Regions from separate parts of the Streptomyces sp. NBC_01775 genome, predicted to be linked through region 2. Evidence: predicted binding sites of a transcription regulator. Region 2 holds the regulator's gene; each other region holds the start of a gene.
What was found. Region 2 encodes HrcA, which represses chaperone genes, less so after heat shock. Its sites were predicted from a motif close to TTNGCACTCNGNNNNNCNGAGTGCNAA; they were not measured.
Positions count from the first base shown of each region.

Region 1: groL (chaperonin GroEL) is a predicted target of HrcA. The motif match lies at 1,777-1,803, and genes of this name have one in related genera.
Region 3: groES (co-chaperone GroES) is a predicted target of HrcA. The motif match lies at 1,957-1,983, and genes of this name have one in related genera.

Region 1 is NZ_CP109104.1:5,158,879-5,162,152, forward strand. It holds gene OHB04_RS23100 (MoaD/ThiS family protein) at 14-289, shown strand; gene OHB04_RS23105 (cold-shock protein) at 708-911, shown strand; gene OHB04_RS23110 (hypothetical protein) at 1,183-1,572, shown strand; gene groL (chaperonin GroEL) at 1,955-3,274, shown strand, end outside.
Region 2 is NZ_CP109104.1:6,342,367-6,345,640, forward strand. It holds gene OHB04_RS28150 (MBL fold metallo-hydrolase) at 1-653, opposite strand, end outside; gene hrcA (heat-inducible transcriptional repressor HrcA) at 849-1,865, shown strand; gene dnaJ (molecular chaperone DnaJ) at 1,866-2,996, shown strand; gene OHB04_RS28165 (nitronate monooxygenase) at 3,209-3,274, shown strand, end outside.
Region 3 is NZ_CP109104.1:3,820,527-3,823,800, forward strand. It holds gene groL (chaperonin GroEL) at 1-1,370, opposite strand, end outside; gene groES (co-chaperone GroES) at 1,499-1,807, opposite strand; gene OHB04_RS16935 (class I SAM-dependent methyltransferase) at 2,182-3,274, shown strand, end outside.

The DNA.
Region 1 (3,274 bases), 1.2 Mb from region 2:
AAGGAAGATCAACATGAGCGTGAATGTCCGAATCCCGACCATCCTGCGGACCTACACCGGCGGCCAGGCGGAAGTCTCTGCCGAAGGCGGAACCCTCTCTGAGGTGCTGGCGGATCTGGAGAAGAACCACACCGGGATCAGTGCCCGGGTACTGGACGACGCGGGCAAGCTGCGCCGGTTCGTGAATGTCTACGTCAATGACGACGACGTCCGCTTTGAGCAGGGGCTGGAGACTCCGACTCCCGACGGCGCGGGCGTTTCGATCATTCCCGCGGTGGCGGGTGGTTGATCTTCCGGCCTGGCCGCACACAAACGGAATCGCCCCTCTCGGATAGTCATCCGGAAGGGGCGATTCCGTGTTTCGGGAGGCGGTAGAGTTGCGGAAGTCCCTCCTTCGGCCCTCAGTGGTCTTTGCCGAACGCATATGAGAACGCGGCAAGTTGTTGCCGAAAACGGCGTGTCAATTGTCGTGTTGACCCTCTATGCCCGGCCCGACTTGCCCTGCTCTACCCGCAGTTGAGCGGTTATTTCCGATCGGACGTGCCCAGAATTCTCGTCCGATTGACCTGTTGCACAGGGCGTCCGTGCAGATACATTCAGCGGCGGTCGACGCGTTCCGGCGCACACCCTCGGTTACTGGGGGTGAGGTCTGACCCGGGTTCGCGAAGTGCGGATCCGCGCAAGGGCCAGTAATAGGGGAGTTAGGAATGGCTCAGGGCACCGTCAAGTGGTTCAACGCGGAGAAGGGGTACGGCTTCATCGCGGTCGACGGTGGTGCGGACGTGTTCGTCCACTACAGCGCGATCCAGATGGACGGTTACCGCACCCTGGATGAAGGGCAGCGGGTCGAGTTCGAGATCTCGCAGGGTCAGAAGGGGCCGCAGGCGGACATGGTCCGCGTGACCGGCTGAGCGCCGGACTGCGCAGAACTTAGGGAAGGGGTCGCACCTCAAGGGTGCGGCCCCTTTCTGTGTGCCTCGGACTGGCGTTTCGTTATCAAGTGGACTGTTTTGAGCGGGTATTGACGTGTTCATGCTCCACGTGTGATGTTGGCGGCTGCTCGTCACCCCGCGTACCACGGGGCACGGAAGGCAAACCGCGTCACAAGAGCGGGGTGGTGAGCGAACGGGGGCGGTGCTCGACCATGCCGTCTTCCGTCGGAACCACGGCTGGAGGAGCGTTATGACTTCCATGAACCGCCGGACCGCGCGCGTGCTGGGTGCGGGGCTGGGACTGTCGGCACTGCTGGTGGCGGGGGTGCCGGGGGTGGCCTCGGCCGCCTCGCCCGCGTCGTCGGCGCAGGGTGCGCAGGGCTCGCAGGTGTCCGCGAAGGATGTGTCTGCGAAGAAAGAGTGCGGGTTCCAAGGTGGGGACACCTGGATCAACTGCAACAACCACAACTACCGGATCCGCGTGACGTACTACAACAACACCTCCCCCGGGAACCCGGGCGGGGAGAAGCTGCTGTGCGTCAAGCCGGGCGAGACCAACCTCTACTCGGCACTGCCGATGGTCGGAGTCTTCACCAGCGCCATGAAGCTGAACGACGACAAGTGCTCGCCCGCGGTCTGATCCCTGCGTGGCACGTGCGCGGCCCCGTCCCCGGACACGGGGGGCGGGGCCGCGCCGCATGCGCCCCTGCTGGGACTCCTCCGGAGCCGCTTGCGCCCGCCCTCCCCCAGCTACCGCTGGGAGGTGCCCCCACCGCCCACCACCCCTCATCGAGACTCCTCCGGAGCCGCTTGCACTCTTGGGGGGCGAGTGCTAATTATTGGCTTAGCACTCTCCGAGTGAGAGTGACAAAAGAAGGACCGGGTCGGTGAGGTCCGCAGGCCGGGTGGGGAAGTGAACCGCCGGGTCGTGGGCCGTCCGTCGCGGGCGCCAGCGCGGTCCGGAGAAATCCAACCCTCCCCTTGCTGCTCGGCATGGGGGAATCCAGGGAGGACCCCTTCACATGGCCAAGATCATCGCCTTTGACGAGGAGGCGCGGCGCGGTCTTGAGCGTGGCATGAACCAGCTTGCCGACGCCGTCAAGGTCACGCTCGGCCCCAAGGGCCGCAACGTCGTTCTGGAGAAGAAGTGGGGCGCACCCACGATCACCAACGACGGTGTCTCCATCGCCAAGGAGATCGAGCTTGAGGACTCCTACGAAAAGATCGGCGCAGAGCTGGTCAAGGAGGTCGCCAAGAAGACGGACGACGTAGCCGGTGACGGCACGACGACCGCGACCGTCCTGGCTCAGGCGCTGGTCAAGGAGGGCCTGCGCAACGTTGCCGCCGGCGCCAACCCGATGGCCCTCAAGCGCGGTATCGAGAAGGCCACCGAGGCCGTCTCCGGTGCCCTGCTGGAGCAGGCCAAGGACGTGGAGACCAAGGAGCAGATCGCTTCGACCGCCTCCATCTCCGCCGCTGACTCCCAGATCGGCGAGCTGATCGCCGAGGCCATGGACAAGGTCGGCAAGGAAGGCGTCATCACCGTCGAGGAGTCGCAGACCTTCGGGCTGGAGCTTGAGCTCACCGAGGGCATGCGCTTCGACAAGGGCTACATCTCCGCCTACTTCGCCACCGACATGGAGCGGATGGAGGCGGAGCTGGAGGACCCGTACATCCTCATCGTCAACTCCAAGATCAGCAACGTGAAGGACCTCCTTCCGCTGCTGGAGAAGGTCATGCAGTCGGGCAAGCCGCTGCTGATCATCGCGGAGGACGTCGAGGGCGAGGCCCTCTCCACGCTGGTCGTCAACAAGATCCGTGGCACCTTCAAGTCCGTCGCCGTCAAGGCTCCGGGCTTCGGTGACCGCCGCAAGGCGATGCTGAACGACATCGCCATCCTCACCGGCGGTCAGGTCATCGCCGAGGAGGTCGGCCTCAAGCTGGAGAACGCCGGTCTCGACCTGCTGGGCCGTGCCCGCAAGGTCCAGATCACCAAGGACGAGACCACCATCGTCGACGGTGCCGGTGACAGCGAGCAGGTCGCGGGCCGGGTCAACCAGATCCGCGCCGAGATCGAGAACAGCGACTCGGACTACGACCGCGAGAAGCTCCAGGAGCGCCTGGCGAAGCTGGCCGGCGGCGTGGCCGTCATCAAGGCCGGTGCCGCCACCGAGGTCGAGCTCAAGGAGCGCAAGCACCGCATCGAGGACGCCGTTCGCAACGCGAAGGCGGCCGTCGAGGAGGGCATCGTCGCCGGCGGTGGCGTCGCCCTGCTCCAGGCTTCCTCGGTCTTCGAGAAGCTTGAGCTGGAGGGCGACGAGGCCACCGGTGCCGCCGCCGTC
Region 2 (3,274 bases):
TCCTCGCCGCCCAGCGCCAGCAGCCGGTCCAGCGCCTCCGGCCAGCGGGCCGGGTGCGCGTCCGGGCCCGCCTGGGGCTCGCCGGACTCCTCCACCAGGTCCCCGCAGAAGACGACGTCGGGCGAGCCCGGCACCAGCACCGCCAGGTCGTGCCCGGAGTGTCCGGGGCCGAGGTTGGCGAGGACGGCCTCGCGCCCGCCCAGGGGCAGGGTCAGCTCGCCGCAGACCGGATGGTGCGGCGGTACGAGGACGTCGGCCGCCTCCGCCGCCTCGTCCTCCAGGAGGCCGTGCGCCACGGCGTCGTCGCGCAGCGACTCGGCCTGCCGGACGAGAAGTTCGCCGACGCCGACGGCGCCGTACACCTGAGCGCCGGAGAAGGCGGCCGTGCCGAAGACGTGGTCGAAGTGCGGGTGGGTCAGCACGATCCGGGTCGCCGGGCGGCCCAGCAGGGCCCGTACGTCCGCGCGGATCCCGGCGCCCTCGCGCAGGGAGGAGCCGGTGTCGATGACCAGCACCTCGTCCTCGCCCCCGACCGCGCCCACCGTCGCGTCCCACTGCGGCAGCCTGCGGCGGACCACACCCGGTGCGATCCGCTCCCAGTCCGCGAGGGGAGCGGACGGATCCCGCCCCGCGTCTTCCCGATCCGGCTCCATACGACGACGCTAACGGCACAGGGCCGGCAACGCCTGCCCCCGGGCCCCGCGCGGTACGGTCGAGCCAGCTCGATCGGGCGGCCCTTGCCCTGGCTGTGGCGACCGGCCGTACACTGGCACAGGGATCCTGGCACTCCCGAACGGAGAGTGCCAGGGACGGAATCCAGAACCGCGGCCGGACGGGAGGTGTGCGTCATGCTCAGCGAGCGCCGTCTTGAGGTGCTCCGCGCCATCGTCCAGGACTACGTCGGCACGGAGGAGCCCGTGGGCTCCAAGGCCCTCACCGAGCGGCACAATCTCCAGGTCTCCCCCGCCACGGTCCGTAACGACATGGCGGCGCTGGAGGACGAGGGCTTCATCGCCCAGCCGCACACCAGCGCGGGCCGTATCCCCACCGACAAGGGGTACCGCCTCTTCGTCGACAAGCTCGCCGGAGTCAAGCCGCTGTCCTCGCCGGAGCGGCGCGCCATCCAGAACTTCCTCGACGGCGCCGTCGACCTCGACGACGTCGTGGGGCGCACGGTCCGCCTCCTGGCCCAGCTCACGCGGCAGGTCGCCGTCGTGCAGTACCCCTCGCTGACCCGTTCGACGGTGCGGCACGTGGAGCTGCTGGCGCTGGCCCCGGCGCGGCTGATGCTGGTGCTGATCACCGACACCGGCCGGGTCGAGCAGCGCCTGATCGACTGCCCGGCGCCGATCGGTGAGACGGTGCTCGCCGACCTGCGCGCGCGGCTCAACAGCCGCGTGGTGGGCCAGCGTTTCACCGAGGTCCCCTCCCTGGTGCAGGATCTTCCCGAGTCGTTCGACGCGGACGACCGGGGCACGATCTCGGCCGTGCTGGCGACCTTGCTGGAGACCCTGGTCGAGGAGACCGAGGAGCGGCTGATGATCGGCGGCACCGCCAATCTCACCCGCTTCGGACACGACTTCCCGCTGACCATCCGCCCCGTCCTGGAGGCGCTGGAGGAGCAGGTCGTTCTGCTGAAGCTGCTCGGGGAGGCCAAGGACCCGGGTATGACCGTACGAATCGGGCATGAGAACCAGCATGAGGGACTGAGTTCCACATCGGTCGTCTCGGTCGGCTACGGTTCGGGCGACGAAGCAGTCGCCAAACTTGGCGTGGTCGGACCGACCCGCATGGACTACCCCGGAACGATGGGAGCTGTACGCGCAGTGGCACGGTACGTCGGACAGATCCTCGCGGAGTCGTAAGTGGCGACGGATTATTACGCGGTCCTCGGCGTGCAGCGCGACGCCTCGCAGGACGAAATCAAGAAGGCCTTCCGCAGGCTCGCACGCGAGCTGCACCCGGACGTCAATCCGGACCCGAAGACCCAGGAGCGGTTCAAGGAGATCAACACCGCTTACGAGGTGCTCTCCGACCCGCAGAAGAAGCAGGTCTACGACCTCGGCGGCGACCCGGCCTCGGGCGCGGCGGGCGGCGCCGGAGGGTTCGGCGGCGGCTTCGGCAACTTCAGCGACATCATGGACGCCTTCTTCGGCACCGCCTCGCAGCGCGGCCCGCGCTCGCGCACGCGCCGGGGCCAGGACGCCATGATCCGGCTGGACATCGACCTGGACGAGGCGGCGTTCGGCACCACCAAGGACATCCAGGTGGACACCGCCGTCGTCTGCGGTACGTGCAGCGGCGAGGGCGCGGCGCCCGGCACCTCGGCGCAGACCTGTGACATGTGCCGCGGTCGCGGCGAGGTCTCCCAGGTCACCCGCTCCTTCCTGGGCCAGGTCATGACCTCGCGCCCGTGTCCTCAGTGCCAGGGCTTCGGCACGGTCGTGCCCACCCCCTGTCCGGAGTGCGCGGGCGACGGCCGGGTGCGCTCGCGGCGCAGCCTGACCGTGAAGATCCCCGCGGGCGTGGACAACGGCACCCGTATCCAGCTCGGAGGCGAGGGCGAGGTCGGCCCCGGCGGCGGCCCGGCGGGCGACCTGTACGTGGAGATCCACGAGACCCCGCACTCCACCTTCCAGCGGCGCGGTGACGACCTGCACTGCACGGTCACCATCCCCATGACGGCGGCGGCCCTCGGCACGAAGGTGCCGCTGGAGACGCTGGACGGCATGGAAGAGATCGACATCCGCCCCGGCACCCAGTCCGGCCAGTCGGTCCCGCTCCACGAGCGCGGCATCACGCATCTGCGCGGCGGCGGCCGGGGCCAGCTGATCGTCCACGTCGAGGTCACCACCCCCACCAAGCTGGAGCCCGAGCAGGAGGAACTGCTCCGGCGCCTGTCGAAACTGCGCGGCGAGGAACGGCCCACCGGCCAGTTTCAGCCGGGACAGCAGGGGCTGTTCTCCCGCCTGAAGGACGCCTTCAACGGGCGTTGAGGGCTGGGGCCGGTTCCTCGGCCGGGGGTCCGGGGGTTGTCCCCCGGGGGGTGCTGTAGCGGGCGTTGAGGGCTGGGAGTCGGTTCCTCGGCCGGGGGTCCGGGGGTTGTCCCCCGGGGGCGCCGTAACGGGTGTTGAGTGGGCCCTGGGCCGCCTCGGTGCTGGTGACGCGGCGTGCAGGGGGCGTAGAGGAGCGTGACAGGATAAGGCCCATGTCCACCTCGTTGCCTACGCTCTCCGAGCTGACCGAGTATCCCGTCATCCAGGCACCGATGGCC
Region 3 (3,274 bases), 2.5 Mb from region 2:
TTCTCGGCGATCCAGCGCAGCGGCTCGACGGCGGCGCGGCGGACGGTGGCGACACCGGTGGCCTCGTCGCCCTCCTTGCCGAGGTTGCCCTCCAGCACCTTGACCGCGTGCACGAGCGCGGAGCCACCGCCGGAGACGATGCCCTCCTCGACGGCCGCGCGGGTCGCGGAGATCGCGTCCTCCAGGCGGTGCTTCTTCTCCTTCAGCTCGACCTCGGTGGCCGCGCCGACACGGATGACGCACACGCCGCCGGCGAGCTTCGCCAGGCGCTCCTGGAGCTTCTCGCGGTCCCAGTCGGAGTCGGTGGACTCGATCTCGGCCTTGATCTGCGCGACCCGGCCCTGCACGTCCTCGGACTTGCCGGCGCCGTCGACGATCGTGGTGTCGTCCTTGGTGATGGTGATGCGGCGGGCCGAGCCCAGCACGTCGAGACCGGCCTGGTCGAGCTTGAGACCGACCTCCTCGGCGATGACGGTGGCGCCGGTCAGCGTCGCCATGTCGCCGAGCATCGCCTTGCGGCGGTCGCCGAAGCCGGGGGCCTTGACGGCGACGGCGTTGAAGGTGCCGCGGATCTTGTTGACGACGAGGGTCGAGAGGGCCTCGCCCTCCACGTCCTCGGCGATGATCAGCAGGGGCTTGGAGCCGCCGGCCTGCATGATCTTCTCCAGCAGCGGCAGCAGGTCCTGGATGGAGCTGATCTTGCCCTGGTGGATCAGGATGTACGGGTCGTCGAGGACGGCCTCCATACGCTCCTGGTCGGTGACGAAGTACGGCGAGAGGTAGCCCTTGTCGAAGGCCATGCCCTCGGTGAAGTCCAGCTCCAGGCCGAAGGTCTGGGACTCCTCGACGGTGATGACACCGTCCTTGCCGACCTTGTCCATCGCCTCGGCGATCAGCTCGCCGACCTGCTTGTCCTGCGCGGACAGGCCGGCGACGGAGGCGATGTCCTCCTTCGAGTCGATCGGGCGGGCCGTGGAGACCAGCTCGTCGGAGACGGCGGCGACGGCCGCGTCGATGCCCTTCTTCAGGGCGGCCGGGGAAGCACCCGCGGCGACGTTGCGCAGGCCCTCGCGGACCAGCGCCTGGGCCAGCACCGTGGCGGTGGTGGTGCCGTCACCCGCGATGTCGTTGGTCTTGGTCGCCACCTCCTTCAGGAGCTGGGCGCCAAGGTTCTCGTAGGGGTCCTCGACCTCGACCTCGCGCGCGATGGTCACGCCGTCGTTGGTGATGGTCGGGGCGCCGAACTTCTTGTCGATGACGACGTTCCGGCCGCGGGGGCCGATGGTCACCTTCACGGTGTCCGCGAGGCTGTTGACGCCCCGCTCAAGGGCGCGACGGGCGTCCTCGTCGAACTTCAGGATCTTGGCCATGGGAGCTGCTGTGTCCTCTCACACGTCTCGCACGAGCCGCGCCCTGGCCCCTGCTACCTCATGGGGAGCGGGCACCAGGGCGCGATTCACCTGCAAACTGCTGTGTCCGGATTACTGCTGTGTCCGGATTACTTCTCGACGATCGCGAGAACGTCGCGAGCCGAGAGGACGAGGTAGTCCTCGCCGCTGTACTTCACTTCGGTGCCGCCGTACTTGCTGTAGAGCACGATGTCGCCGACGGACACGTCGAGCGGCAGGCGGTTACCGTCCTCGAAGCGGCCCGGGCCCACGGCCAGGACGGTGCCCTCCTGGGGCTTCTCCTTGGCGGTGTCCGGAATGACCAGGCCCGAGGCCGTGGTCTCTTCAGCGTCGAGCGGCTGGACCACAATGCGGTCCTCAAGCGGCTTGATGGCAACCTTGGAACTGGCGGTCGTCACGATCCGACCTCCCCCTTCGGAGATCTCATCACGGGGTCACATGTCTGGAGTGGCGACCTGGTAGATCCGTCGTCGCGGGTGCCGGATCTGCCCGTCGCTACTGCTGGCACTCCCACGGGGAGAGTGCCAGGGTCGACATTATGCCGGGCTTAGCACTCGGTCAAGCGGAGTGCTAGCCGCACCGGCTGGTGGGGGTGTCTTGGTTGCCGTACGTTTTCGGCTTTCCCGCCGTGGGAGGTTGTCGCTCGCGCTCGTCCTCAAGCGCCGGACGGGCTACTTGTAGCCCGTCCGGCGCTTGAGGAGCGGGGGTTCGGGGCGGAGCCCCCTGAAAGAAGCAGGAAGGGGCGGGGTTGGGGAAGAGGGAGAATGGCGGGGTGGAACCGGACGTGTTCGAGCGGCTGCTCGGCGAGGAGGGGCAGGCGCTCCTGCATGAGGTGCGGGACGTGGATCCCGCGCGGGAGTTGGAGGCGGCCACCAAGCTGCGGCGCGCGTACGACGCCGACCTCGTGTCGGCCGCGCTCGCTCAGGCCAGGTTCCGGCAGCGCGCGGCGGCCAAGTTCGACGCGGCCGACGCCGCGCGGATGTACTTCACGCCGAACGGTCTGGAACAGGCCACCCGGGCGCCGGTCGCGGACCACCGGGCCCGCCGGTTCGCGGAGCTGGGTGCCCGCCGCGTCCTGGACCTGTGCTGCGGCGCCGGCGGCGACGCCCTCGCGCTGGCGCGGGCCGGGATCCAGGTGCTGGCCGTCGATCGTGACCCGCTGACCTGCGCGGTCGCCCGCGCCAACGCGGAGGCGCTGGGGCTGGCCGACCGGATGGAGGTGCGCTGCGCCGATGTCACCGAGGTCGCCACGGACGGCTGGGACGCGGTGTTCGCCGACCCGGCGCGCCGTACGGGGCGGGGCAGGGTGTTCGACCCCGAGGCGTACTCCCCGCCGCTGAGCTGGGCCGTGGAGACCGCGCGCCGCGCGCCGCCGGCGGCGGCGCTGAAGGTCGCGCCCGGCATCCCGCACGAGGCGGTGCCGCCGGAGGCCGGGGCCGAATGGGTCTCGGACGGCGGGGACGTGAAGGAGGCGGTGCTCTGGTTCACCGGATCGCCTGGTGAGATCAGGGCGACGCTGCTGCCCGCCGGCCGGACGCTGACCGGCCGGGGCCTGCCCGATCCGGACGTCGGGCCGGTGGGCCGGTTTCTCTTCGAACCGGATGGTGCGGTGATTCGCGCGCACTTGGTCGCCGAGGTGGCGGCGGAGGTGGGCGGGCGGCTGATCGACCCGACGATCGCGTACGTGACGGCGGACGCGCCGCACCGCACGCCGTATGCCACCGGGTACGAGATCACGGACGTCCTGCCGTTCAACGTCAAGAAGCTGCGCGCGCTGCTGCGGGAGCGCGGGGTCGGCGTCGTCACCGTGAAGAAGCGCGGCTCGGCCGTCGAACCGGAGGAACTGCGCCGCAAGCTGAAACTGG